3 regions of the Pseudomonas sp. Leaf127 genome follow, and region 2 is predicted to be linked to each of the others. Evidence: riboswitches for the same ligand, from Rfam matches in the RefSeq annotation. Region 2 holds a riboswitch; each other region holds the start of a gene.

Region 1 (9,696 bases), on a different contig from region 2:
TGCCGGCAGCCCGGCTCAAGGTCATTGACCAATTGCCGGAAGCCACGATGCTGCGCATCGAAGACAGCAGCGGGCGGCGTGAGGTCTACAGCCTGTTGCGCAACCGGGCGCACAGCAACGTGGCGTTTCTGTTGGGCGAGTCGTACCGCTACCAGTCACGGCTCGACACGCTGACAATCTACCCGGGCGTACTGAGCAGCTACCCGAACTTCATGTTCAATGTGCCGGCCGCCGAGGTGGCAGCGTTCGTCGACGCCATGCAGCAGGCCAGCGACCCGCAGGCCTTTGAAAAAATCGTCGAGCGTTGGGGCATCCGTCGCACTCATCCGCAGTTCTGGACCTGGTTTCATGACCTCAATCGCTACATCAAGGAGCAGGATCCGCGTGAGGCGGGTGTGCTGGACATGAACCGCTACGAGAACCTCTGACAAAGGGCTTTCAGGCTGCAGACCGCACCGGATGTGGCCTGCAGCCATTATCTGTCATCGTGATCAAGCCCCTTTCTGCCGATCTTTTGCGCGTTATTACGGTCTGTTTCTCTGCGTGTTCCCCCGGTTCGGGTGTGGACGACCAGTGAAAGACACGTAAAAAAGAGGTTCAGGAATGCTGATTTCGGTTCAGGCCCTGCGGGCATTTGCAGCATGGGTAGTGGTGTGCCATCACTTCATGCAGATCTTTTTCGACTTCAAGGCCAGCGGGCCGATTGGTGAGTTTTTTGTTTCCAAGGGCGCCGTGGGCGTCGACATCTTCTTCGTCATCAGTGGCCTGGTGATCTACCTGTCCACCTGCGAGCGCGACATCCCCGCCTCGCGCTTCATTGCCTATCGATTGTTTCGTATCGTGCCGGCGTACTGGCTGTACACCCTGGCCATGGGCCTGCTGTTGCTGTGGGCCGCGCCGTGGCTGCCGCACCAGGTGATCGGCTGGCAGAATTTCCTGCTGTCGCTGGCGTTCATTCCCTCGGAAAACCCCGGCGGCTATGGCCTGTATCCCACACTCAACGTGGGCTGGACGCTCAATTACGAGATGCTGTTCTATGTCTTGTTCTCGCTGGTGTTTCTGTTCGAGCGCCGGCACCGGGTGCTGATCATTGCCAGCGCGCTGTTCGTGGTCACCGAGGTGCTGGCGGGCACGGGGCTGATCAGCCGTTTTTACGGCAATGACATCATTTATGAATTCCTGCTCGGCATTGCCATTGCCATGATCTACCAGCGCGGCTGGATCCGGCAGGCGGTGTGGCTGCCCCTGGCCGGTATCGTGGCGGCGCTGATGCTGATCCAGCATCTGGACAACAGCCAACGGTTGCTCAACTGGGGCCTGCCCAGCGCCTTGATCGTGCTGTGCTGCATTTCGCTGGAGCCGCTGTTTCGCGGCAGCAAGCTGCTCAAGGTGCTGGGGGATTGTTCGTATTCGGTGTACCTGCTGCATGTGCTGGTGCTCTATGGCGGCCTGCTGGTGGCGCAACGCTACGGGCTCGACCCGTATCTGGTGTTTGCCTTCTGTGTACCGGTGATCGCCATTGGTGCCTGGATCAGTTACGAGTGGATCGAGAAGGGGTTGTACGTGCGCATGAAGGGCTGGCTGGACGCGCGCAGGGCCGCGCGCCGCTCGGTTGCGCTATCCTGACAAAAATACTGGGTTTTGTGCGGCGCCACCGATTGGCGTAAACTGCCAGCACGTCTGCGAGGAAATTTCATGACCGCTATCACCATTACCGATGCTGCCCACGACTACCTGGCCGATCTGCTGGAAAAGCAGAACACCCCAGGCATCGGCATCCGGGTATTCATTACCCAGCCCGGCACCCAATACGCTGAAACCTGCATTGCCTACTGCAAGCCGGGCGAAGAAAAGCCCGAAGACAAGGCCATCGGCCTGGCGCGCTTCACCGCCTGGATCGACGGCTTCAGCGAGGCCTTCCTGGACGATGCCGTGGTCGACTACGCCACCGACCGCATGGGCGGCCAGTTGACCATCAAGGCCCCCAATGCCAAGGTGCCGACCGTCAATGCCGACAGCCCGATCAACGAGCGCATCAACTACTACCTGCAAACCGAGATCAATCCGGGACTTGCCAGCCATGGCGGCCAGGTCAGCCTGATCGACGTGGTCGAGGAGGGCGAGCAGAGCATCGCCGTCCTGCAGTTCGGCGGCGGCTGCCAGGGCTGCGGCCAGGCCGACGTGACGCTCAAGGAAGGCATCGAGCGCACCCTGCTCGAGCGCATCCCCGAGCTGCACGGCGTGCGTGACGTAACCGACCATACCCAGAAAGAAAACGCCTACTACTGATCAACTCGCGCACTCCCTGGTCGCGCTCTGCCGGAATGCCGGACCACCGCGACCGGCTGCGCAGCAGTCGTAAAGTTGTGGTGTTTTCGAGATTTTTGCGAGCGCTGCGCACTCGGTCGCGGGCAAGCGCGCTCCTACCCGCGACCGGCTGCGCAGCAGTCGTAAAGTTGTGGTGTTTTCGAGATTTCTGCGAGCGCTGCGCACTCGGTCGCCGGCAAGCGGGCTCCTACCTGCGACCGGCTGCGCAGCAGTCGTAAATTTGTGGTGTTTCCGAGATTTCTGCGAGCGCTGCGCACTCGGTCGCGGTGGTCCGGCATTCCGGCAAGCGCGCTCCTACCCGTGACCGGCTGCGCAGCAGTCGTAAATTTGTGGTGTTTTCGAGATTTTTGCGAGCGCTGCGCACTCGGTCGCCGGCAAGCGGGCTCCTACACTGGCCTGTACAAATGCGCATGCCCCGCCCGATACAGCGATGACTCGGCAAACGTGTCCGTTGCCAGTACCCGCCCGACCAGAATCAGCGCCGTGCGCCTGAAGCCCTTGGCCTTTACCTTGTCTTCGATGTCGGCCAGCGTGCCCAGCACCCAGTCCTGGTCCGGCCAGCTGGCGCGGTGCACCACGGCAATCGGGCAGTCGGTCCCGTAATGTGGCAACAGCTCGGCCACGATCGCCCCGATATGCTTGATCCCCAGATGAATGGCCATGGTCGTGCCATGCCGTGCCAGGTCACCCAAGGCTTCACCGGCCGGCATGGGGCTGCTGTCGGCAAAGCGGGTCAGGATCACGCTCTGGGCCACGTCCGGCAGGGTCAGCTCGCTTTCCAGCAGGGCCGCGCAAGCGGCCGTGGCGGTGACACCGGGAACGATCTGAAACGCAATATCCAGTTCGCGCAGGCAGCGAATCTGCTCGCCGATCGCCCCGTACAGGCTCGGGTCGCCGGAATGCACCCGGGCCACATCCTGGCCTTGTGCATGAGCCGATTTCATCAAGGCGATGATCTGTTCCAGGTGTAACTCGGCGCTGTTGACCACTTGATGGGCGCTATGGCCCTCCAGCACGGCCAGGGGGACCAGCGAGCCGGCATAGATAATGACCGGGCACGTGCGAATCAGGCGCTGGCCCTTGACGGTGATCAGCTCGGGATCGCCGGGGCCGGCACCGATGAAATAAACAGTCAATGAACACTCCAGAGACGTGCAAGAAATAAGGTCGCAATAAAGCCGGTATTATCTGCCTGTAACAGGGCTGCTGGCCAAGGCCAATGTGGCCTGATCGTTTTTCCGGTAGGTGATGCGCAACCAGGCAGGCTTGCCGCTCAACTGGCTGGCCAGTGCCAGCGCCGTGCTTTCGGCCACGCCACGACAGCCGGTGCGCTCGAAGGCCAGCGCCGAGTGGTGAGTCAACTGGCCTTCATAGGCCTGGAGCTGTGCTGCACTGAAAAACACCAGCGGCAGGCCGAGTTGTTCGGCAGCCTGCCACAAGCCCGGCTCGTCGCACTTGCTGTCGATGGAAGCCAGCGCACTGACCGCCCCGATACCCAGGCCATGGTCATGCAGGCTCTGTGTGATCAGCGCCAGCAGCACCTCGGCCGGGCAGCTGTGTCGGCAGCCCAGGCCCAGGGCCAGCCACGGCCGGTCAGTACTGACCGGCATGCCGGCTGCGGCGGAACAGCCAGGCGCTGATGGCCCCCAGGGCGGCCCAGAACAGTGCATTGGTCACCAACGACGCAACGATGAACTGCGACGCCAGCGCCTCGGGTGCCAGGCTCGCATGCTGTTCCGGTTGAGGTGCGCCGATCACATGCGGCACCACCAGCACGGCCACCCCCAGCAGTTTGAGCAAGGTGCCGCGGCCGAACACGATCAGCGCCAGGCCCGCAGCCGTGGCGGCGGCGGTGGAAATCCACCAGTTCTGGCGCAGGCCCAGTTCGGCCGCTGCCGTCCCCGGCAATTCCGGAGGCAGCCCCAGGGTAGGCGCCAGGACAAACACCGCAAACCCGGCCAGTCCCCAGAACAGGCCCTGCAGCGTGCTGCCCGGCGCACGCAGGGTGTAGAGCCCGGCCAGCATCAGGGCAAAGCCCACGGCCACCACCAGATTGCCACCGGTGGTCGACAGCAAGCGCTGCCAGCCATCGGCCGGTGCCCAGGCCTCGTCGTCGTGCGCATGCACATGGGCGGCAGCGCCCGGCGCGTGGGTGTGTTCCTGGGTGGCCGGTGCCTGCTCGAAGGTTTCCGCTTCAAGAATCAGTGGCGTCAGCCACAGGCTCTGCACCAGGGTCAGCAGCAGGGCGGCCAGCAGGCCGCTGAAACCTGCGGTCTGCACAATTCGCTTGAACATGGTCAGGCCTCAATGGCAAGGAAAGGCGGCGCTGTGCCGGGTGTCGTGGGCGGCATTGTGCACCGCGTCGATGTGCGAGAAGCCGGCGAAATACACCAGGCTGCAACCGAGCAATACCGCGCCGATGGCGGCCGTCAGGCGCTGGCTGAGGGTGGTGGGAGTGGCGGCGGGGTGGCTGCTGCTGATGATCGACATACGGCTTGCCTCTTGTTTTCAAAAGGGCAGGCAGGCGCATGGACGCGGGGCGACGAACATCGGCCCGTATCGACTGCGCCCGCCCACCGCGGGGTTGTCAGAGAAATAGATAGCGGGCCGGTCTCCGGGCTGGCGAGGGACGTTCAGGACGTCATGCAAGGATCGCCTTCCCATGCCGTGGCACAGTGGATAGACCCTTCGCTCGCTTACCGTTGCGGGGGCAGCACCGGACTTTGTGTCAGCCCATTGGCAGGCGGACGACAGCACCGGTTTCCCGTTTCACCCTGTGAAGGGCACCCGTAACAAGGTGTGTAGCAGAGCATGAGCCATGCATGACGTCAATCTTGACATTGACCCTTGCCCAGCCACTGCGTAGCCTTGCCGGTCTGAGGTTCCTTGTGCAAATGGCGCAAGGCTAAGACGGGAATACGGTCGAGCCGTAGCTGCCCCCGCAACTGTAAACGGTCCTGTTCGTCGCACAGCCACTGCCCTGGGCGGGAAGGCGCGGCGAACGGCCTGGCCAGCAGGCCATGGCCACGCCGCCAGCCAGGAGACCTGCCTCAACCGAATTCTCACTACAACCGGGCGGGGTGATCCGGTGGCGATTCGCACTGTGCGCCCGGCGCGCGGCTGTCGTCCTGTTTGCCCGCCGCATGACCAAAGGGCATCCGATGAAAACGCAGTCCAAGCTTCCCGTCACCATCGTCACCGGCTTTCTGGGCTCGGGCAAAACCACCTTGCTGCGCCACATGCTTGATAACGCCGAAGGCCGGCGCATCGCGGTGATCGTCAACGAGTTCGGCGAGCTGGGCATCGACGGTGAAATCCTCAAGCAATGCACCATCGGCTGTACCGAAGAAGAAGCCAATGGCCGCATTTTCGAACTGGCCAACGGCTGCCTGTGCTGCACCGTGCAGGAAGAGTTCTTCCCGGTGATGCGCGAGCTGGTCGAGCGCCGTGGCGAACTGGACCACATTCTGATCGAAACCAGCGGCCTGGCCTTGCCCAAGCCGCTGGTGCAGGCCTTCCAGTGGCCGGAAATCCGCACCGCCTGCACCGTTGATGCCGTGATCACCGTGGTCGACAGCCCGGCAGTCAAGGCCGGCACCTTCGCCGCCTACCCGGACCAGGTCGACGCGCAGCGCAAGCTGGACCCCAACCTGGACCACGAATCGCCGCTGCACGAGCTGTTCGCCGACCAACTGGCCAGCGCCGACCTGGTGATCCTCAACAAGGCCGACATGATCGACGCCGAGGGCCTGGCCGCCGTGCGCGCCGAAGTCGCCGAAGAGCTGCCGCCGGCGGTCAAGGTGATCGAGGCCAGTAACGGCCGCTTGCCACTGAGCGTGCTGCTGGGGGTCGGCGCCGAGTCCGAGCGGCACATCGACGGGCGCAAGACCCATCATGACCATCACGAAGGTGATGACCACGACGACCACGATCACGACGCTTTCGACTCGATCTCGATCAAGCTGCCCGAGGCTGAAGAAGCGCGCCTGCTCGCGGCCCTGACGCAACTGGTGGTCGAGCACGGCATCCTGCGGGTCAAGGGCTTCGTGGCCATCCCCGGCAAGCCGATGCGCCTGTTGGTGCAAGGCGTCGGCACCCGCTTCGACAAGCATTTCGACCGCGCTTGGCGCGCAGATGAAGAGCGCGCCACGCACCTGGTGCTGATCGGCCAGGAACTGGATGCGGCGGTGCTTGAAGCGCGCTTGCACGCGGCATTGGCCGGTTAAGCCATGCACCTGCTGAGAACCCAGCCCGGTGGTTTCGTAACGGACGACAGCATTGCCGACCTGGGGCAAACCCCCGCCGACCTGGTGATTCTCTGCAGCGGCGACTCCAGCCTGGCCTTGCTGGCCGAGGCTGCGCAGCAATTGCCGGACGACTACCCGAGCCTGCGCCTGGCCAACCCGATGCAGGTGCAGAATCACGCCTCGGTCGACCTGTATGTCGAAGAAGTGCTGCAGCATGCGCGGGTCATCCTGCTCTCGCTGCACGGCGGCATCGGCTACTGGCGCTACGGCGTGCAGCGCCTGCTGGAGCTGGCGGCGCGTGGTGTGCAGGTGATCCTGGTGCCGGGCTGCGATCGCCCGGACCCGGAATTATCCGATTTCAGCACGGTGCCGGCCGCCGAGGGCGAGCGGCTCTGGCAGTTTTTACGCCAGGGCGGGCTGGACAATGCCCTGAACCTGTTCAACTGCATGGCCAGCCAGTGGCTGGGGCGCGACTACGCCTGGCAAGAGCCCCAGGCCCTGCCACGTGCCGTCATCTACCATCCGCACAAGACCCGGGCGCAACTGGCCGATTGGCAAACCGACTGGGCCGCCGACGCACCGGTAGCGGCCTTGATCTTCTACCGCTCGCACTTGCAGGCGGCCAACACTTCGTTCATCGACGTGTTCTGCCAGCGCTTGCAGGCCCAGGGCCTCAACCCGCTGCCGATCGCCGTGGCCAGCCTCAAGGAAGCCGGCTGTCTGACGGCCGTCGAAGACTGGCTGGACGAGGCCGATGCCGCGTTGATTCTCAACACCACAGGCTTTGCCCAGTCGAGCCCGGAAACGCCGCACTTGCGGCCGTTCCGGCGCGATGTCCCGGTGATCCAGGCCATCTGCGCCCAGGACAACGAGCCGGCCTGGCAGGCCAGCGACCTGGGCCTGGGTGCCCGTGACCTGGCCATGCACATCGCCTTGCCGGAGCTGGACGGGCGCATCATCAGCCGGCCGATCAGCTTCAAGGACCTGGCCTGGCACAGCGAGCGCAGCCAGTCGGACGTGGTCTGCTACCGCGCCCAGCCCGAGCGCATGGACTTCGTCGCGCACCTGGCGCGCAACTGGATCGAGCTGGCGCGGCGCAACAATGCCGACAAGCGCATCGCCCTGATCCTGGCCAACTACCCCACCCGCGACGGCCGTATCGGCAATGGGGTGGGGCTGGACACGCCAGCGGCGGCGCTGAATATCCTGCGCGCCATGCAACAGCAAGGCTATCCGGTCGAGGGGCTGCCCGACAGCGGCACCGCGCTGATCCAGCAATTGCTGGGCGGGGTGACCAACGACCTGGACAGCCTCGATCTGCGGCCGTGCCAGCAAAGCCTGGCACTGCAAGACTACCTGACGGCGTTTGCCACCTTGCCAGAGGCCAATCGTGAGGCGGTGATCCAGCGCTGGGGGGCGCCTGAAGCCGACCCGATGTTTCGTGGCGGGCGCATGATGGTCGCCGGGCTGCGCCTGGGCCTGACCTTTGTCGGCATCCAGCCGGCCCGCGGTTACCAGGTCGACCCCAGTGCGGTGTACCACGACCCCGATTTAATACCACCCCATGGTTACCTGGCGTTCTACTTCTGGCTGCGTTTTGCCTATGGCGCCCAGGCGGTGATCCATGTGGGCAAGCACGGCAACCTGGAGTGGCTGCCGGGCAAGGGGGTCGGGCTGTCGGCGACGTGCTGGCCGGACGCTATCCTTGGCCCGTTGCCCAACATCTACCCATTTATCGTCAATGACCCGGGCGAGGGCGCCCAGGCCAAGCGCCGTACCCAGGCGGTGATTATCGACCACCTGATGCCACCGTTGACCCGCGCCGAAACCTACGGACCGCTGCGCGACCTGGAGCGACTGGCCGACGAGTATTACGAAGCGCAGTTGCTCGACCCGCGCCGCGCCCGTGAGCTGCAACGTGAAATCCTGCAACAGGTGCGCGACAGCCGGCTCGACCTGGAGCTGCAACTGGATGCTTCGCTCAATGCCGACGCCGATGCCGCCGTCTGGCTGCCGCGCCTGGACACCTACCTGTGTGACCTGAAGGAATCGCAGATTCGCGACGGCTTGCACGTGTTCGGCGAGTCGCCGAGCGGACGGCTGCGCATCGACACCTTGCTGGCCCTGCTGCGCATCCCGCGTGGCGACGGCCGCGGGGCGCATTCGAGCCTGCTGCGGGCCTTGGCCAAGGCCTTTGCCCTGGACTTCGACCCGCTGGACTGCGCCCTCGCCGAGCCATGCGCCCCGGAAAAACCGGCGCTCTTGCAGGCGGTGAGCCAGGAGCCCTGGCGCACACAGGGTGACAGCCGTGAGCGGCTGGAGCTGTATGCGGCGCAGTTGATCGAGCGTGTCATCAGAAATGAAAGCCTGGCTGACGTACCCGCTCACCAAGACTTGCACCTGATCATCGAGCACCTGCGTGAGATCGTGGCACCGTGTCTGGACGCCTGCGGCCCGGCCGAGATGCAGGGTCTGCTCGATGCCCTGGCCGGGCGTTTCGTACCGGCCGGTCCCAGTGGGGCACCGAGTCGCGGGCGGCTGGACGTGCTGCCCACCGGGCGCAATTTTTTCAGCGTCGATGTACGCAACCTGCCGACCCCTACGGCCTGGCGCATCGGTTTTCATTCGACCAGCCTGTTGCTGGAACGTCACCTGCAAGATCATGGCGATCATTTGCGCCAGCTTGGCCTGTCGGTGTGGGGCACTGCGACCATGCGCACCGGCGGTGATGACATTGCCCAGGCCATGGCCCTGATGGGCGTGCGCCCGGTCTGGGCGACCGGCAGCCAGCGGGTCGACGATTTCGAGATCCTGCCGGTGAGCCTTCTGGATCGGCCCCGTGTCGATGTGACCCTGCGGGTGTCAGGATTCTTTCGCGACGCCTTCGCCAGCCTGATTCGCCTGTTTGACGCCGCGGTACAAGCGGTGGCGGCCCTTGATGAGCCAGACGACCTCAATCCACTGGCGGCCCGCGTGCGCCAGGAGCGCCTTGAGCTGCAAGCCAAGGGCATCAGTGAAGACGATGCCCGGCGCCAGGCCGGCTGGCGGGTGTTCGGCGCCAAGCCCGGCGCCTATGGTGCAGGCGTGCAGGGCGCCATTGATGGCCGCGTATGGCAAAGCC
Region 2 (9,696 bases):
GTGGCCAGCCGCCGGGGCGACGGAGCCTCGCCATCGTGATTGCCAGCCTGCTCGATCCGTTCGCTTACGAATACATGCGCAACGCCATGTGGGTCTCGGCCCTGGTCGGCGGGGTGTGCGCCTTTCTGTCGTGCTACCTGATGCTGCGCGGCTGGTCGCTGATCGGCGATGCACTGTCGCACTCGATCGTGCCCGGTGTGGCTGGTGCCTACATGCTCGGCCTGCCGTTCTCGATCGGCGCCTTTTTTTCCGGCGGGCTGGCGGCGGCGTGCATGCTGTTTCTCAACCAGCGCAGCAAGCTCAAGGAGGATGTGATCATCGGCCTGATCTTCACCTCGTTCTTTGGCCTTGGGCTGTTCATGGTCTCGCTGTCGCCCACCTCGGTGAACATCCAGACCATCGTGCAAGGCAATATCCTCGCCATCAGCCCCACCGACACGCTGCAACTGGTGATCATCGGCGTGGTGTCGCTGCTGATCCTGACCGCCAAATGGAAAGACCTGATGGTGACCTTCTTCGATGAAAGCCATGCGCGCTCCATCGGCCTGAACCCGACCCTGCTCAAGGGCGTTTTCTTTACCTTGCTGTCGGCCTGTACGGTCGCGGCCTTGCAGACCGTCGGGGCCTTTCTGGTGATCTGCATGGTCATCACGCCGGGGGCCACGGCCTACCTGCTCACCGACCGCTTCGAGCGGCTGCTGATCATTGCGGTGAGCATCGGCGCATTGACCAGTTTTTGCGGCGCCTACCTGAGCTACTTTCTCGACGGCGCCACCGGCGGCATCATTGTCGTGTTGCAGACGCTGATCTTCCTCGGCGCGTTCTTCCTGGCCCCCAAGCACGGCATGCTGGCGTCGCGCCGGCGGGGTCGCGCGGCCCTGGAGGTGACGCCATGAGCCTGCTGGAATGGCTGCTCAGTCCGTTGCAGTTCGACTTCATGGTCAATGCGCTGATCGTCGCGGTGCTGGTCTCGCTGCCGATGGCCTTGTTGTCGTGCTTTCTGGTGCTGCGCGGCTGGGCGCTGATGGGCGATGCAGTGTCCCACGCAGTGTTTCCCGGCGTGGTCATTGCCTACATCATCAACATTCCCTACGCCATCGGTGCCTTTGTCGCCGGCATGGGCTGCGCCATCGCCTCGGGTTTTCTCAAGGACAACAGCCGTATCAAACAGGACACGGTGATGGGCGTGGTGTACTCGGGCATGTTCGGCCTGGGCCTGGTGCTGTACGTGAAGATCGAGTCCAGCGTGCACCTGGACCACATCCTGTTCGGTGACATTCTGGGCGTCGGCCGGCAAGACATCCTGGGCTCGGCCGCGATTGCGGCACTGACACTGTTAATCATTGGCCTGAAATGGAAGGACCTGCTGCTGCACGCCTTCGATCCGGCCCATGCCCGGGCGGTCGGGCTGCGGGTGCGGCTGTTGCACTACGGGCTGCTCAGCCTGATCTCGCTGACCATCGTCGGTGCGCTCAAGGCCGCCGGCATCATCCTGGCGATTTCCCTGTTGATCGCCCCGGGGGCCATTGCCCTGCTGCTGACCCGTACCTTCAAGGCCATGTTGCTGATGGCCATGGCGATTGCCGTCGCAGCGGCGTTTCTGGGGGTGTACTTGGCGTTTTTCATCGACAGCGCCCCGGCGCCGACCATCGTGCTGTTGTACACGATGCTGTTCATCGGCGCGTTCATCCGTACCACCGTGCAGCAGGCACGCAGCGCCAGGGCGACCTGAAAGGGCCCGATCAAGTGATCAGGGTCACCGCCAGCGGCACTGACACCAGCGCCATCAGGGTACTGGCCATCACCGCCATCGCGGCCTTTTCCGGGTGCACGCCCAGGTTATTGGCAATCAGTACGGTGTTGCTGGCCATGGGCGTGGACAGCATCAGCGCCACCACCGCCAGGGTGGTGGTCGGCAGGTCGAGCAACAGGTAGCACACCAGCCCGCCGAACAGCGGGTAGGCCAGGTGCTTCCAGCCCAGGGCAAAGGCCATGAACTTCCAGTCGATTTCCAGCTTGCGAAAGCTCGACAGCGTGATGCCGATGGCCATCATGCCCAGCACGCTGTAGGCGCCCTTGAAAGTGTCCATGCCGCTGATCAGGATCGGGCTGATCGTGATCCCGAAGGTTTTCAGGCCCATGGCCAGTGCAGCGGCATACAGGATCGGCAGGCGGGCGATGCGCAGCAGGCATTGACGGGCGGTCATCACCCCGCGGGCGACGATGAAGTAGCCCACGGTGAATTCATACAGCGCGCAGCCAATGATGATGAAAATGCCGATGGCGATCTGCGGTGGGGCAAACAGCGCGAACAGAATCGGCAAGGCGAAATAGCCGGTGTTGCCGGTGCCGCCGGCAAAGCCCAGCAGGTTGGCGCGGGCGTCCTTCCAGAACAGCCGGGCACTGAACAGTGCCAGCACCCCGGCGCTGGAGGCCACCAGGTAGGTGCCCAGCGAATAGGTCAGGTACGACCAGTCGGCCGGCGACAGGTAGATGGCCTGGAAAATCGCCACCGGAGAAATGACATAGATCAGCAGCGTGGCCAGGTCCTGGGCCTTGATCTGCAACTGGCGACCGGCGACATAACCCAGGCCGGCAATGCCGATCTGAAACAGGACGCGGGTGAGAATCTCGAACTCCATGGGGGCTTCCATTCGGGTCATCGGGGGCAGTCTGGGGGCTGTGTGCACAGCGCCGCACACTGTGCCGCCTTGATCCAGAGCTGTCCACCGCCCGGATTCAGCGCCTGCGCAACAGCAGCACGAAAAACACCCCGCCCAATGCGGCTGTGGCAATACCGATCGGCAGGTCCTGCGGCGCGATCAGGGTACGTGCTGCCACATCGACCCAGACCAGAAACAGCGCGCCGAGCAGGGCGCTGACCGGGATCAGCCGTCGGTGCTCGGCGCCGACTAGGTAGCGCGCCATGTGCGGCAGCATCAGCCCGACAAAACCAATGGCCCCGGACAACGACACCAGCACCCCGGTCAGCAGCGAGGTGCTGATAAACACTTGCCAGCGCACCCGACGCGTGTCAAAGCCCAGGCTGACGGCGGTGTGTTCGCCGCTCATCAGGGCATTGAGCGGGCGGGCCAGGGCGAGCAGGGCGATCAGGCCCGCCAGTACACACAGCGCCGGCAGGCCAAGCATGTCCCAGCGCGCCAGGCCCAGGCCGCCGAGCATCCAGAACATCACCGAGCCGGCCGCATGCGGATCGCCGATATACAGCAGCAGGTTGACCACGGCCATCAGCACAAACGACACCGCCACGCCGGCCAGCAGCAGCCGGTCGCTTTCCAGCCGCCCCTGCCGGCTGGCCAGGCTGAGCACCAGCAGCATGCTGCCCAGCGCTCCGACGAACGCCGCCAGTGGCAGGCTCAAGGCGCCGGCGAACGCGCCCAGGTGCATCACCACCAGCACCGCACCCAGCGCCGCCCCGGCACTGACCCCCAATAAATGCGGGTCGGCCAGCGGGTTGCGGGTCACCGCCTGCAAGGCCGTGCCGACCATCGCCAGCCCGGCCCCCACCAGCGCGCCCAGCAGCACCCGGGGTGCGCGGATCAGCCAGACGATCTGCTCCTGACCCCGGCTCCAGGGACCGTCGATGGCAAAACCCAGCTGTTGCAGCACGATGCCGCCCACCTGCATCGGCGACAGGTGCGCCGGCCCAAAGCCCAGCGCCAGCAGGCATGAGAGCACCAGCAACACCAGCAGCAATAAGACCAAGGCGCCGTAGCCGCGACGACTCACCCGGCCTTTCACCGCGCGGCCTCGGCAAACCGTTCCGGATGCAGCGCCTGGGCGAGGATTTCCAAGGCCTGCGCGTTGTGCAGCGACGGCGTGGCCTGGATATAGCTCAGCACCACAAAGCGCTGATGGCGGATGGCATCGACGCTTTGCAGGGCCGGGTGCTGCAGCAGAAAGTCACGCTTGGCCTGCCAGGACGTCGGGCCGTAATCGACGATCACCATGACCTCGGGGTTACGCTCCACCACGCTTTCCCAGTTGACCGAGACCCAGCTGCCGCTGACATCGTCCATCACGTTATGCCCGCCGGCGCCCTGGATCAGCGCCTGGGGCATGCCCAGCCGGCCCGAGGTCAGTGCTCGATCCTCGCCACTGTCATACAGAAACACCCGGGGACGCACCGGGTTGTCGCCCAAGGCTGCCTGCACGCGCTGCACCCGCTGCCGGGTCTGATCGATCAGCACCTGGGCGCGGGCCTCGACGGAAAAGATCCGGCCCAGGTTGCGCAGGTCGTTGTACAGGTCGGCAAAGCGTGCCTCATGCTGTCCCATGACGAACGAACACGATTCGCTCAATTCGTACACCGCAATGCCCAACGGCGCCAGGGTCTGTGGGGTCACCGGGCCACCGACGCGCATGCCGTAGTTCCAGCCGGCCACGTACAGGTCGGCGCCGACCGCCAGCAGGTTTTCCACCGACGGGTGGCGGGGGGCGATTTCCGGCAGGCCGGCCAGTTGGGCCCGCAGCGCGGGGTCGAGGGTTTTCCAGCCGCTGATGCCGGTAAAGCCGACCATGCGTTCGCGCAGGCCCAGCGCCAGCAGCATGTCGGTCATGTTCAGGTCATGGCTGACAGCACGTTGCGGCGCCTGGGTGAAGGTCACGTCGCGCTCGCAACTGCGCACGGTCAGTGGGTAGTCGCTGGCCTCGGCGACAGCCGCACAGGCCAGCGCCAGGTACAGGAAAAGGGGACGGATCATGCGTGGGTTATCCAGGTAATGCGTGGATGAGGGGCCCGCGGGTGGGTGTCGACCAGGGCCTGCACGCCGAATACATCAAGCAACAGTTCGGCGGTCAGCACCTCGGTGGGCGTGCCGCTGGCGATCAAGCGACCGTCGCACAGCACATACAGGCGGTCGCAGAACGCCGCGGCCAGGTTCAGGTCATGAAAGCTGGCCAGGGTGGCGAGTTTCAGGCGCCGCAGCAATTGCAGCAATTGCAGTTGATAGCGCGGGTCCAGATGATTGGTCGGCTCGTCGAGAATCAACAGCTCGGGTTGCTGCACCAGGGCGCGGGCCAGCAGCACGCGTTGCTTCTCACCGCCCGACAGGCTGGCGAACAGGCGCACGCCATACTCATGCAGGCCGGTGCGCTGCAGGGCCTGCTCGACCAGCGCCAGGTCCGCCGCGCTGTGCCCTTCGAACAGACCCTTGTGCGGCGCCCGGCCCAGGTGCACGACATCCAGCACCCGCAGGCCGAAGTCCTGGGGGAACTCCTGCTGCACCACGGCCATGCGCCGCGCGCTCCAGCGGGCCGACTGCTGCCACAGGTCCTGGCCATCGAGCCGCACCTGGCCGGCGGTGGGTTGATGCAAGCGCCAGGCACAGTGCAGCAGGCTGCTCTTGCCGCTGCCATTGGGACCGATCAGGCCGACGAATTCCTGCGCACCGACCTGCAGGTCGATGTCGGCCAGCCGGAACGCCCGCCCGGCCTCCCATGCCAGCCCTTCAAGGCTCAGACGGGGCATAAACACTCCTTGTCGAGGGCGCAGGCTCAGTGCCTGCGCCATGTGCATCAGAAACGGTAGTCAGCGGTGACGAACAGCGAGCGCGGCTGGCCCATCAGCCATTGCCGGGCGCTGTTCTGCGCCGTCACCGCATAGCGCCGGTCCAGCAGGTTATACAGTTGCAGCCCCAGACTCACCTCGGGCAGCACCTGCCAGTCAAGGTTGGCGTCCACCACGGTGTAGCCCGGCACTTGGGCGGTATTGGCAGTATTGGCATAACGCGCATCGACATAACGCAGGCCCACGCCGGCGTCCAGTTCCTCGGTCAGGGCCTTGTTCAGCCACAGGTTGGCCGTGCGCCGGGGCACGTCAGTCGGCCGATTGCCGGCGCGTGACACGCTGATGCCATCGACGTTTTCGTCGAAATCATCGTATTTGGCGCGCACCACCGAGGCGTTGGCCGCCACCTGCCAGCCGTACCCCAGTTGCAGGTCGAGGCTGGCTTCCAGGCCATCGGACGACTGCTGGCCGGCCTGCTGGCTGAGGCGGCTGACCGGGTCGAAGGTCAGCACCTTGTTCTTGACGATGTGGTACGCCGCCAGGGTCCACTCACCACGGCCGTCCCGGAACGCCTGCTTCAAGCCCAGCTCGGTCTGCCTGGCCTCGGTCAAGTCCATCTGTTGCTGGCTGGGGCTGAGGGTGATCAGGTTGCTGACCCCGTCTTCGCTGGTCGAGTACTGGCCATACAACGACAGTTGATCGGTGACCGCGAACACCAGCCCGGCGCGCCAGTTGCCGCCGGTCAGGCGGCGGTCGCTACGGGTGTCGGTGCGCTTGTCGTTGCGCTCAAGCTGGTTCTGGTCACGGCGCACGCCGGTCACCAGCGACCAGCGCTCGGACAGTTGCAGGCGGTTTTCGGCAAACAGGGCCAAGGTGCGGGTCTGCGTATCGGCCAGCGGCCGGTACGGCGACTGGCTCTGGAAGTCGCTGGCGGCCGGTTGCCACGGGTCGATGTAGTCGCCGCCGACATCCGTGTACGGCGAATTGTTACCGACCGCAAAGCGGATCTTGTTGTACTCGGCGCCGACCACCGTGCGGCTGTCCAGTCCCAGCAATGAATGCTGCAACGTAAAGGTCTGGCGGTCGCCGATCTGCTCCTGGTCGTGCTTGATCTCCAGGTACTCGCCACGCAGCAACTGGCCCTGGCTGGCGCGCCAGTCATAGACCTCGGCATTGCGCCAGTGGCGGCGGCTCTTGATCCAGTACACCTGGTTGCTGGCGCTGAGCGCATCGCTGATCTGCCAGTCGGTGTTGAGACGGGTCCATTCGTCGCTGTAGCGCTGCACGGCATTGCGGATGTTGTGGTTCTTGTCACGCAGGTTGTCACGGTAATGGCCGTCGATCAGCGGTGTGCCGAACCAGGTCACCGGCTCGCTGTCGCCGCGCTCATGAGCAAGGGTGACACTCAGGTCATCGCTGGCCTGCCAGCGCAGGGCAGCGCTCAAGGCCTCGCTGCGCGAATCACCGTGAGCGACCCAGCCGTTGCTTTGCTGCTGGTTGAGGGTCAGGCGGTAGCTCAGGCGCTCGCTCAGCGAGCCGCCGCTGTCCAGGGCGGCCTGCTGGCGATCGTACGAGCCATAGCCGACGCGCAGGCGATTGCGGATCGGCCCGTCGAACGGTTTTTTCGACATCACATTGATCGTTGCACCGGTGGCGCCTTCGCCGTACAGCACGGAGGCCGGACCGTTGAGCACATCGATGTGCTCGACCATCCAGGGGTCGACCGGAAAGGTCTGGGTGCCGAACCCGGTGTAAAACCGTACGCCGTCGAACAGCGTCATCACCGACGTGTGTCCGGTAAACCCCCGCGCCGACAGCGCGGTATTGCCGTTGCCGGGCGCGACGATGCTGGAAATGCCCGGCGCGCGGCTGACTGCTTCCTGCACGCTCTGGTTGTTGCGCTGCTCGATCATCTTGCTGTCGAGACGGCTGAGACTGGCCGGGGTCTGCAAGGGCGTCAGTTCAAGCCGTGAACCGGTGGCCATGGGCGTGTTCAGGTCTGGCCGGACGTGTGCGGCGACGTCGCTGACCGAGGTGGCCGGCAGGTTCAGGGGGCCAGGGTCGGCCAGGGCTGTGCCGGAAAAGCCCAGCAAGGGCAACAGGCTCAGGTGCAAAGGGTAGAAGCGGGACATGCTATTCCAACTCGATCAGGAAAGAATGAACCCGGAGGGAATAACGCATAGGGGACCGCACGCGCAGGCGCACGGATACCGGCCTGCGCCCGCCCACCGCGGGATTGCCAACGCGTGTGGTGAGGCACCACACTGAGGTTTCAGGCCGGTCTCCGGGCTTGCGAGGATCACGATCCCTTCACCTTCCCATGCCAGGGCACAGTGGTGTGTCGAAGGGGTCGCTCGCTTACCGTTGCGGGGGCAGCGCCGGACTGATCACCAAGGTGACGCACCGGCTTCCCGTTTCACCTCATGCACGGCGGCATGAGACACCTGAAACTGGGGCGGGATAAGACCACCGATGAACGGCGGCGTCAAATACAGATGCCACAGGCCATGCGCGATCGCACGGCCCAGGCCCCGTCAGGGTTACAACTCGGCGGTCACCTGGCGGCCGACCACCAGCTGGATCTCCACCCGCCGGTTCAAGGCACTGGCCGGGTCGATCCCGGGTTTGGGGCGCGAGTCACCGTAGCCGGCCACCCCCACGCGCAAGGCCTGTTGCGCATCGAGTGCCTGAATCAGCAGCTTGCGCGCCTCGCGGGCGCGGGCCGCCGACAAGGTGTAGTTGTCGTCGTACACCGTGCAGTAGCGGGCAAAGTCAGTCACCGGACGATTGACTGCCAGGTTGTCGGTGTGGCCTTCGACCAGCACCTGTGCCTGCGCCGACTCGGTCATGAAGGTCGCCACCCGCACACTCAACTTGCCCAGCACGGCGCGTGTGGCCGGGGTGATGCAGGCGCTGCCACGGGCGAAGGCATCATCGGGCAGGGTCAGGCGCCGGTTGGCGATGTCGATCTCGACCAGTTGCGCCTCACCGGTACGCTCCAGGTCCGCCTGCATCTCGGTCAGCAGACTCTGCAAGCGCGCCTGTTGTGCGGCATTGCCCTGGCTGCGCGCCAGTTCCTGCATCTGCTGCTCGGCCTTGGCAGCGGCTTCGCCGGCCTTGTTCTGCAACACCGACACCACCAGCATCAGCATGATCACCGCCATGACGCCGGCCATCAGGTCCGAGATGGACACCCATTCATTGGGCTTTTCTTTCATCGCCTGTTACACCGGCTCGGGAGCGTCAGCGGGCTCGCTGGCATCGCGGGCCTGGGCGGTCAGACCCTCGACCTCGCTGGCCAGCCCGCCCACCGCGGTGGTGATCGTCCCGGTGGCTTGCTGCAGGTCACCGGCAATGCCGTCGACCGAGGCCTGTAACTGCGCCGCCGCCACGCTCCAGTGATGCACGCTCTGTTCGCTGCGCTCATCGAGGCTGGCCAGCGAGCGATTGCCATCGCCGGCCTGGGTGCTGAGGGTCATCAATTGCTTGATCAGAATCCCGTGATGCCCCTGGGCCTGTTGTGCCAGTTGCCGTTCCAGGTTCTGCAGCTCATCCAGTTGCGCGGTGGCGCGCTCGGCGCGGTGATCAAGGCTGTCCAGCGACAGGTTGCTTTCTTCGGTGAGGGTGGCCAGCGTTGTCAGGTGATCAATCAGCAATTGATGCTGCTCCTGCGCCTGCGGGTTCTCTTGCCCGGCCAGGGTCTTGAGCTGCTCAAGGTGCTCGCCTGCGGTCGCGGCGTGGCGGTCCAGGCTGGCCAGGCAATGATTGCCTTCGCCGATCTGGTTGCTCAGGGCGGTGAACTGCTCGACCAGCGCTTCGTGCTGGCCCTGGGCCTGTTTGGCCATCTGCATGTTCAACAGCTTGAGTCCCTTGAATTCGGCGGCCAGCAGCTGCGATTGCGCGTTGATGGACTGCACCAGCCGCTCGCCCACCTGTTCCAGCGCTTCGCGGGCCTGACGGTCACGCACGTCGCTGTAGGCGCGCAGTTCCTTGCGGCCCTGGTCCATGGCCTGCTTCATCTGCCGCACGCACCAGTCGCTGCGCCGGCTTTCGGCTGACCAGCGCGAAGACTCCCAGAGCTTGAGTACGATGAAGGCGATGATGCCCCAGGTCGAGGTTTTGAACTTCGACCCCAGGTCTTTCATCATGCCGGTCAGTTGCGCCAG
Region 3 (9,696 bases), 370 kb from region 2:
GCGCACCCTGGACATGCTGGCCAAGGTACAGATCCGCGACCCGGCGCGGGTGTTCGAGCTGTACCCGCATGAGGTGTCCGGCGGCATGGGCCAGCGGATCATGATCGCCATGATGGTGATCACCGACCCGCAGGTGATCATCGCCGACGAGCCGACCTCGGCGCTGGACGTCTCGGTGCGCCGCCAGGTGCTCAATGTGCTTGAAGAACTGGTCAGCGAACGCGACCTGGGCCTGCTGTTCATCAGCCACGACCTGAACCTGGTGCGCCACTTCTGCGACCGCGTGCTGGTGATGTACGCCGGACGGGTGGTCGAGTCGCTGGCCGCCAAGGACCTGGACCACGCCCGTCATCCCTACACCCAAGGCCTGCTCGCCGCCCTGCCCAGCCTGGACCGCCCTCGCGCCAGCCTGCCGGTGCTGCAACGCGACCCACTCTGGCTCACACACTGAGGTTGATCCCATGGCGATGATCGAAGTCGATTCACTGAACCTGAGCTTTGGCACGGGCGCGGCCGTCAACCAGGTGCTACACGATGTCAACCTGCAGGTCGAGCAAGGCCAGTCGTTCGGCCTGGTCGGCGAGTCCGGCTCGGGCAAGACCACTGTCCTGCGCTGCCTGGCCGGCCAGTATCACCACTGGAGCGGCCACCTGAAGGTCGCCGGCCAAGGGGTACAGCGCAAGCTTGATGCCGAGCACTACCGCACGGTGCAGATGGTGTTCCAAGACCCCTACGCCTCGCTGCACCCACGGCACACTGTCGACACCGCGCTCAAGGAACCGCTGAGCGTGCACCGCATCGGCGAGCGTAACGAGCGGGTCAGTGAAGTGCTGGGCCAGGTCGGCCTCAACGACAGCTTCCGCTACCGCTACCCGCACCAGCTTTCAGGTGGGCAGCGCCAGCGCGTGGCGATAGCCCGGGCGCTGATCCTGCAACCGAAGGTGCTGCTGCTCGACGAGCCCACCTCAGCGCTGGATGTGTCGGTGCAGGCCGAGATTCTCAACCTGCTGGCTGACCTGCGCCGCCAGCGCGGCCTGACCTACCTGATGGTCACCCATGACCTGGGGGTGGTCGCCCACCTGTGTGATCGCCTGGCGGTGATGCAACAGGGCCGGGTGGTCGAGACCCTGGACAGCGACCAATTGCTGGGCAACCAGGTGCATCACGACTACTCGAGGCTGCTGATCCAGGCCAGCCGCGACCTGGACGCCCGCCCCACTGGTTGAATACCGAGCGACAAGCTGCAGGTGACAAGCCGCAAGAACCACGCGAGGACGCTGCATCGCTTCTTGCCGCTTGAAGCTCACCGCTTGCCGCTGCCTCTCCCGCTGTCAGTTTGATTTGCGGCCTTTACGGCCACGGGATCCGGCTGCCTGCGATTTGCTGAAAAACCCTGAAAATCAACTCAATCACAAGAATAAAAAAATGAAAAAAATCATCTCTCTGATCGCGCTGACTTCCACCACCCTGCTGACCAGTGCCTGGGTTCAGGCCGGCAATACCGGTTACGTCAACTACCGGCACCAGTACACGGAGGAGTCGCGCATGCACTCGGACCGGGTCAAGTTCGGCACGCGCCTGGAAAGCGGCTGGGGCTTCGAAGGCGAGCTCAAGTACAAGACCGCCGGTGACCGCCAGGACGTGGCATTCGACAACACCGTGGGCAGCGGCCATGAGCTGACCGTCAGTTACCAGTACAAGCTCGACAGCAAGTGGACCTTCACCCCGTCCTTCCAGCTGGAAAGTATCGAGAAATCGACGGCGTACAAGACCGGCCTGAAGGTCGGCTACAAGCTGACCGACGAGCTGAGCCTGTCGGGCCGCTATCGCTTCGACTCGATCAAACTCGACCGCGACAAGGTCAACAAGAACATGGCCTACAACGCCTCGGACGACCAGACGGTCAACCGCTATGACGTGTGGCTCAACTACGCGCCCAAGGGCAGTGCCTGGGCGTACGAGTACCAGTTCATCTACTTCGATGCCGACTACATCCGCTACGACAACGACACCAGCGACTACGAGCAGAACGCAGCGTTCAAGTACAAGTGGGACAAGAACTGGACACCGTTCTTCGAGGTGGGTGACATCAAGGTCAACGCCACCGACGATGAACGCCAGCTGCGGTTGCGGGTCGGGGTGCAGTACAACTTTCTCTGATCGTGCGATTGCGGCCCGGTAGGAGCGCGCTTGCCCGCGACCGAGTGCGCAGCGCTCGCAAATTCTCGGAAACGCTGAAATTTTACGACTGCTGGCGCAGCCGGTCGCGGTGGTCCGGCAGAGTGGGCTATTCGGACAGGCACGGTTCGGTAGGAGCCCGCTTGCCGGCGACCGAGTGCGTAGCGCTCGCAGAAATCTTGGAAACGCCACTATTTTTACGACTGCTACGCAGCCGGTCGCGGGCAAGCGCGCTCCTACCGGGGCCCAGTCGCCGTACAGCGACTGGGTGCGGCGCAGGCGCATGCGGCTGCCGTTGAGGTGCGGGCCAGCAGGCTATTGGGACAGGCACCGTCCGGTAGGAGCCCGCTTGCCGGCGACCGAGTGCGCAGCGCTCGCAAATTCTCGGAAACGCTGAAATTTTACGACTGCTGGCGCAGCCGGTCGCGGCATTCCGGCAGAGTGGGCTATTCGGACAGGCACCGTCCGGTAGGAGCCCGCTTGCCGGCGACCGAGTGCGTAGCGCTCGCAAATTTTTGGAAACGCTGAAAATTTACGACTGCTAACGCAGCCGGTCGCGGTGGTCCGGCATTCCGGCAAGCGCGCTCCTACGGGGGGTCAGTCGCCGTATAGCGACTGGGTGCGGCGCAGGCGCATGCGGCTGCCGTTGAGGTGCAGGTACATGGCGGCACGCGCGGCGTCGACGTTGCCCTGGGCGATGGCTTCGTAGATCTGCCGGTGTTCGGCATCGATGCCCTTGAGGTAGGCGGTACGGTCGCTCTGACCGGTGTAGGCCGAGTTCATGCGGGTGCGCGGGATCAGCTTGGTGCCCAAGTGCTTCATGATGTCGATCAGGTAGGCATTGCCGCTGGCCTTGGCAATCTTCAGATGGAACTGAAAGTCGGCATTGATGGTGGTACCGGATTTTTGCGGGCCTTCGAGCAGCGCCTCGAAGGCCCGCTTCAGTTCCAGCAACGCCTCGGGGCTGCGCCGCTGGGCGGCCATGCCGGCGGCTTCCACTTCCACGCTCAGGCGAAACTCCAGCAGATTGAGTACATCGGACAAGGTGGCGATGGTCGCCGGCCCCACGCTGAAGCCTTCCGGCGCCGGCATGTCGAGCACGAAGGTGCCGACCCCGTGCCGGGTCTCGACCAGACCGGCAGCCTGCAGCCGCGACAGGGCATCACGCACAACGGTGCGACTGACACCTTCGGCTTCCATGATGTGCACTTCCGAGGGCAGCTTTTCGCCGCGCTGCAGCACGCCGTCGCGCATGCGCTGGGCAAAGCGGTCGACCAGGGTTTCGGCCAGGCGTCGATGGTTTTTCTGCGCGGGAGCGGCGTTGTCGGACATTACAGCCTCGTTCTTGTCGGATACCCGATTATAGGCCGCACAGAACGACAAACACACCCGCATCCCGGCGCGTCACGAGGTTATACTCAGCGCCCCACAGGACCTGACCCATCGATATGGACCAACCATCCGCAGCCTCGGGCCGTCGCTCGAACCTGACCCAGCAGCTGGTCGCCGAGTTTTCCCGCAGGATTCGTGAAGGCGAGATCAAAAGCGGTGAAAAACTGCCCACCGAGCAGGCCATCATCCTTGAAACCGGTGTCAGCCGTACCGTGGTGCGTGAAGCCATGTCGCGCCTGCAGGCCGAGGGCCTGGTGGAAACCCGCCACGGCATCGGCACCTTCGTGGTCGATGCCGCACAAGCACGCAGCGCAACGCCCGACGAGCCAGCGGTCGGCACGCGCCACGACGCCGTGGCGGTGCTCGAACTGCGCCTGAGCCTGGAGCCGGAAGCCGCCGCCCTCGCCGCCCGGCGCCGCACCCCGGAACAACTGGAGGCCATCGCCCAGGCGTTGCAGCATCTGCAGGATTGCGCCCGGCAAGGCGTCGATACGGTACAGGCCGACTACCAGTTCCATCGCCATATTGCCCTGTGCACCGCCAATGGCTTTTTCACCGACGTGATGAACCAGTTGGGCAGCAGCATCCTGCCACGCATCGGCACCGGGTTCGGCAACCAGCCCGTGCTGGCGCATGCCGAAGACCCCGAGGCCCAGGCCCGCGAGCAGGCGCAGATCTTCACGGCCATCGTCCATCAGGACGGCGACGCGGCCCGCGCGGCCATGCGCCTGCACCTGATCAACTGCCTGCAGCGGCTGGACACAAACCGTTAGCGACTCGTGTGTCGATGGTTTACCATCGCCGCCGTCGGTTTCCGAGAGGAACTAACAGGGAATTCGCAGGCCGTGAAACGCCTGGTTTTGCCTGAGAAGTCGACGAGCGAAGGTGAGGCAAGGCGCAAAGCGGCGAGCAAGCGGAGTTTACTCAAGTAAATGAGCATTGCGATCCGGTTTGTAACGCAGCACCACCGATGCGCAGTCACCGCTCAGGTAAAAGCAAACGAAACTGCCCCCGCAACTGTAGGCATCGAGCCGCTTCATAGGCGCCACTGGGTTTCATCCCCGGGAAGGCTGGAGCAAGGCGCAGACGTGCCAGTCAGGAGACCTGCCGACCTGAATTTTTACTGACCGGCGGGGTGTCCGGGAAGGACATCCGCGCACGCCTTGCTGTCGTGTGTTCTGCCGAGGCCTGCCTGTCGGGTCGCGACCGCGATGTATTTCCTGCCTGTACACTGCGTCCCGCTTTCGTACGAAATGGAGATCGCCCTTTCATGCCGCCCCTGCTGTCGCTGCCGCGCCTGACCCTGCTGATGGTCACCCTGGGCTTTTGCGCCCAGAGCCTTGCCGCCCCCACCCGGTATCCGCTGACGCTCGAGAACTGCGGCCTGCCGCTGACCTTCGCCAAGGCCCCGGACAAGGCGGTGACCATCGGCCAGGCCGGCACCGAGATGCTCTATGAACTGGGCCTGGGTGAACGCCTGGCCGGCACTTCACTGTGGTTCAACGACGTACTGCCGCGCTTCAAGGCCCAGAACGACAAGGTCGAGCGCCTGGCCGACAACGACCCCAGTTTCGAAGCAGTGATCGGCAAGCGCCCAGGGCTGGTGGCCGTGCAACTGGAGTGGATGGTGGGCAAACAGGGGGTGGTCGGCACCCGCGAGCAGTTTCATGACCTGAAGATCCCGACCTACATCTTGCCTTCGGACTGTGAAGGCAAGGACAACCTGGTCGGCGCCGACGGTACGCGGCTGGAGCCGTTTCGCATCGACACCCTCTATAAAAGCGTCGAGCAACTGGCACAGATCTTCGACGTCCAGGACCGTGGCCGTCAGGTGGTCGACGAACTGAAGGCGCGGCTGGCCAAGGCGCTGGCCAACGTCGACCGCAACAAGGCCAAAGACGTCTCGGCAGTGTTCTGGTTCTCCAGTGCCGACCTCGACATCGACCCGTATGTGGCCGGGCGCAAAGGCATTCCGGATTTCATGCTCAACAGCCTGGGGCTGCGCAACATCGTCGCCTCCGATGAAGAGTGGCCGACCGTGGGCTGGGAAACCATTGCCAAGGCCAACCCGAACATCCTGGTCATCGCCCGCATGGACCGCCGCCGCTTTCCGGCTGACGACTACACGCGCAAACTGGCCTTCCTCAAGTCGGACCCGGTGACGCGCAACATGGACGCGGTCAAGAACGACCGCATCGTCATCATCGACGCCGACGCCATGCAGGCCAGCCTGCGCATGTTCACAGGTATCGAAGAGCTGGCCGACGCTGCTGACCGGTTCAACAAGGCCCCATGAGAGCCTGGGTGTTGGTGGGCCATGCCCTGTGGGTCAGCGTTGTGCTGGTACTGGCCGTGATCGCCGGCGCCGCCATCGGCGAAACCTACATCAGCATGGAGGTGGTCGGGCAGATCCTGGCCAACAAGCTATGGGGCGCCGGTTTCCCGGTTGACCCCATCGACGAAGGCATCATCTGGAACTACCGCCTGACCCGTGCCATCGTCGCCGCCGCCTGCGGTGCCGGCCTTGCGCTGTCAGGGGTGGTGCTGCAATCGCTGCTGCGCAACCCGCTGGCCGAGCCGTATTTGCTGGGTATTTCTGCCGGAGCCTCGACCGGTGCGGTGCTGGTCGCCCTGCTGGGCATCGGTGCCGGGGCGATTTCGCTGTCGGCCGGCGCATTCGCCGGCGCCATGGCCGCGTTTGCCATGGTCGCCCTGCTCGCCCGCTCTTCCCAAGGCTCAAGCGCGGCCGGGCATATCATTCTGGCGGGCATTGCCGGCTCACAACTGTTCAATGCCCTGACGTCGTTTCTGATCACCAAGTCGGCCAGCTCCGAGCAGGCACGCGGGATCATGTTCTGGCTGCTGGGCAACCTCAGCGGCGTGCGCTGGCATTCGGTGTGGCTGGCGGTGCCGGTGGTGCTGGCCGGCCTGCTGGTGTGCATGTGGCATCGCCGGGCGCTGGATGCGTTCATGTTCGGCAGCGACTCGGCCGCCTCGCTGGGCATTGCGGTACGCCGTGTGCAAGTACTGCTGATCACCTGCGCAGCGCTGATCACCGCCGTGATGGTGTCGATTGTCGGCTCCATCGGTTTTGTCGGTCTGGTGATCCCGCATGCCGTGCGCATGCTGGTCGGCGTGCGCCATACCCGGCTGGTGCCGGTCAGCGCCTTGTGCGGCGCGCTGTTTCTGATTGCCGCTGACGTGCTGTCGCGCACATTGATCAAGGGCCAGACCCTGCCGGTCGGGGTGATCACCGCGCTGATCGGCGCGCCGGTGTTCGCCCTGATCCTGATCCGGGGAAAAAGCCCGCGATGAATGCCTTTTCTCCCTTGCTCGATACCGCAGCGCTCGGCTGCATCGGGCTGACCCATATCGTCAAGGGCCAGGCCTTGCTGCAGGACGTCAGCCTCAGCGTGCGGCCCGGCGAAACCCTGGGCATTGTCGGCCCTAACGGTTCGGGCAAATCCACCCTGCTCAAGCTGCTGTCAGGCATTCTGGCACCCAGCGCCGGCAGCGTGCACCTGGCCGGCCAGCCGCTGGCACAGATGAAGCGCCGTGACGTGGCCCGGCAACTGGCGGTGGTCGAGCAGCAGGCCGACACCAGCGACAGCATCACCGTGCGCGACGCCGTGGAGCTGGGTCGCACGCCCTGGCTGTCGGCGCTGGCACCCTGGAGCGGCGAAGACGATGAGATCGTGCGCCAGGCCCTGGTGGACGTCGACCTGCTGCACCTGCGCGAGCGTCACTGGCAGACCCTGTCCGGCGGCGAACGCCAACGCGCGCATATTGCCCGCGCCCTGGCGCAACGGCCGCAGATCCTGCTGCTGGACGAACCCACCAACCACCTCGACATTCAGCATCAGTTGAGTATTCTCGGCCTGGTCAAGGCCTTGCCGGTCACCTGCGTGATCGCCCTGCACGACCTCAACCAGGCGCTGGAATGTGACCGTTTGGCCCTGCTCCACGGTGGGCGCCTGATTGCCTTGGGCCTGCCTCACGACGTGCTGACCCCCGAACGCCTGCTCAGTGCCTTTGGCGTACACGGCCACTGGCTGACCGACCCGCTCGACGGCACGCGGCTGCTGCGCTTGCGCGCCTTGTAACACGACTTGCAACGTGTTCGCGAAATCCGGCCGTTGCGCCGTCAGCCTGCAATCGAAGGTGATGGCGCAATGAACCAGTCAGGGTGCAGCACAGGAAAATGTTCTTTCAGCCAACCCACAAAGGCTTCTACCTGAGGAGCAAGATGCGTTCTGCTTGGATAAAGCACCGACACCAGGCGCGGCTGTGGGCGATGGGAACTGAGCACCTCAACCAGTTCTCCATTTGCCAGGAAGGTCTCAACGGCGATTCCTGGTGCCTGGACAATACCGAAGCCTGCAACACCACATTGAACGTAGGCATTTGACTCATTCACAGTGATGCCACCGTGGGGCGTGTAGGGATGATCCTCGCCGTCCACCGAGAAATGCCAGGGAAGCGGCCTGTTGCTTTGACCGGAAAGGAAGCTGACACAGCGGTGATCCATCAGGTCGTGCAGGGTCTTGGGTGCCCCACAGGCCCGAAGATAAACCGGGGACGCACAGGTCACCATGATGACGGTGCCAATTTTTCTGGCGACCATGCTTGAATCTGGAAGGTCACCAATTCTTACGACACAGTCGATGCCCTCGGCTACGAGATCCACCCTGCGGTCGGTCACCCCCAGCGCCAGCTCGATTTCGGGAAAAGCCTCTGTAAATCGCCTGAGGCTTTCCATGAAGCGGTGCTGGGAAAAGGCAGTGGGGATATCGATTCGAAGCCGTCCACGTAATGCTGATCCATTGCGATCAAACATGGTCGTCGTCTCTGCGATGTTCGCCAGGATTTCTTTGACGCGTTCGTAAAATCGCGCGCCCTGCGCAGTCAGTTTTACCTTGCGAGTCGTGCGCTGAAAGAGCCGAACCCCCAGCGAAGCTTCAAGGTCCTGAATGGTACGAGTGACGTGCGGGCGCCCTGTCTGCATGGCTTCTGCAACTTTGGTGAAGCTCTCCAGTTCCGCCAGCCTGGCGAATACCTGCATCGCCTGTAGAAGCTCCATCAGTTCTCCTCCAAGAAACCTGTCACTGCGATGATTGTTGCTTGCCAGCATAACAATCCTGTCGGTTCCTGCGCATTTATCCCGGTGCGGCAACACAGAACAATGCGCCCTGACGGAGCGTTTCTGCTCTGCACCTCAAAACGACTGGAGACGGAAAATGAAAGCGTGGCTGTTGAAAGATTTCGGCCTGGATAATCTGGTACAGGAAGAGACAGAAACACCCGTACCCCAAGCCGGTGAACTGCTGGTAAAAGTAGGCGCGGTGTCGCTCAATTTCCGGGACAAAGCCATCGTTGACGGTATCTACGAACCTCACAAGGTGCCCAAGCCGCTGATTCCTGTCAGCGATGCGGCGGGGACTGTCGTGGCCGTGGGTGAGGGTGTCAGCCGATTCGCTATTGGCGATCGGGTCAACTCACATCTTTATTCACGCTGGCTGGACGGCATGCCCGGGCCGGATGAACCCGACTACTGCTTTGGCTCGCCATTGCCTGGTGGTCTGGCGCAGTACATGATCATCCATGAAGACAGCGCGGTACGGGCCCCCGACAACATGTCGGATGAGGAAGCCGCGACCCTTCCAATTGCCGCGCTGACCGCGTGGTATGCGCTCGTCGACTATGGTCAGATCGAAGCCGGCCAGACAGTTCTGGTTCAGGGAACTGGAGGTGTTTCTGTTTTTGCGGCACAGATTGCTACCGCTCTGGGAGCCAGGGTTATCGTCACCTCCAGCCGTGATGCCAATCTGGAAGCGGTAAAAAAACTGGGCGCTGTGGCCGGCGTGAATTATCGCACCACCCCTGAGTGGGAAGAGGAAGTCCTGAAGCTCACTGATGGCAAGGGCGTGGATCTGCTGCTGGATGTGGCAGGCGGTGACGGCATCAATCAATCGATTGCTGCAACAAAGGCAGGTGGGCGTATTGCCCAGATCGGCTTCCTGACAGGCCAGACCTCCGCCTTGAACCTGATGCCCATGATTTTCCGGCAAACGACGATTCGCGGCATAGCCGTTGCTCCACGCTCGTCATTTGATCGAATGAACGAAT

What was found. Region 2 has a riboswitch for cobalamin ahead of ASF84_RS10150 (TonB-dependent receptor). Riboswitches for the same ligand answer to the same signal wherever they lie in the genome.
Region 1: linked by a shared signal. The riboswitch ahead of ASF84_RS14875 (CbtB domain-containing protein) and the one ahead of ASF84_RS10150 (TonB-dependent receptor) in region 2 are both predicted to bind cobalamin.
Region 3: linked by a shared signal. The riboswitch ahead of ASF84_RS08435 (ABC transporter substrate-binding protein) and the one ahead of ASF84_RS10150 (TonB-dependent receptor) in region 2 are both predicted to bind cobalamin.

Annotation. Positions count from the first base shown of each region.
Region 1 covers NZ_LMOA01000021.1:337,146-346,841, reverse strand. Annotated here, with positions in the region: gene ASF84_RS14905 (fatty acid cis/trans isomerase) at 1-428, shown strand, start outside; gene ASF84_RS14900 (acyltransferase family protein) at 604-1,626, shown strand; gene nfuA (Fe-S biogenesis protein NfuA) at 1,696-2,289, shown strand; gene cobM (precorrin-4 C(11)-methyltransferase) at 2,715-3,464, opposite strand; gene ASF84_RS14885 (cobalamin biosynthesis protein) at 3,513-3,938, opposite strand; gene ASF84_RS14880 (CbtA family protein) at 3,922-4,623, opposite strand; gene ASF84_RS14875 (CbtB domain-containing protein) at 4,633-4,818, opposite strand; cobalamin riboswitch at 4,917-5,134, opposite strand; cobalamin riboswitch at 5,191-5,395, shown strand; gene cobW (cobalamin biosynthesis protein CobW) at 5,490-6,554, shown strand; gene cobN (cobaltochelatase subunit CobN) at 6,558-9,696, shown strand, end outside.
Region 2 covers NZ_LMOA01000012.1:497,098-506,793, forward strand. Annotated here, with positions in the region: gene ASF84_RS10115 (manganese/iron ABC transporter ATP-binding protein) at 1-39, shown strand, start outside; gene ASF84_RS10120 (metal ABC transporter permease) at 36-896, shown strand; gene ASF84_RS10125 (metal ABC transporter permease) at 893-1,732, shown strand; gene ASF84_RS10130 (AEC family transporter) at 1,743-2,642, opposite strand; gene ASF84_RS10135 (FecCD family ABC transporter permease) at 2,740-3,750, opposite strand; gene ASF84_RS10140 (ABC transporter substrate-binding protein) at 3,759-4,724, opposite strand; gene ASF84_RS10145 (ABC transporter ATP-binding protein) at 4,721-5,491, opposite strand; gene ASF84_RS10150 (TonB-dependent receptor) at 5,539-7,662, opposite strand; cobalamin riboswitch at 7,789-7,993, opposite strand; gene ASF84_RS10155 (OmpA/MotB family protein) at 8,071-8,748, opposite strand; gene ASF84_RS10160 (hypothetical protein) at 8,755-9,696, opposite strand, start outside.
Region 3 covers NZ_LMOA01000012.1:130,844-140,539, reverse strand. Annotated here, with positions in the region: gene ASF84_RS08460 (ABC transporter ATP-binding protein) at 1-451, shown strand, start outside; gene ASF84_RS08455 (ABC transporter ATP-binding protein) at 462-1,226, shown strand; gene ASF84_RS08450 (oligogalacturonate-specific porin KdgM family protein) at 1,426-2,160, shown strand; gene ASF84_RS08445 (FadR/GntR family transcriptional regulator) at 2,776-3,510, opposite strand; gene ASF84_RS08440 (FadR/GntR family transcriptional regulator) at 3,627-4,343, shown strand; cobalamin riboswitch at 4,362-4,696, shown strand; gene ASF84_RS08435 (ABC transporter substrate-binding protein) at 4,853-5,866, shown strand; gene ASF84_RS08430 (FecCD family ABC transporter permease) at 5,863-6,885, shown strand; gene ASF84_RS08425 (ABC transporter ATP-binding protein) at 6,882-7,673, shown strand; gene ASF84_RS08420 (LysR family transcriptional regulator) at 7,715-8,632, opposite strand; gene ASF84_RS08415 (zinc-dependent alcohol dehydrogenase family protein) at 8,808-9,696, shown strand, end outside.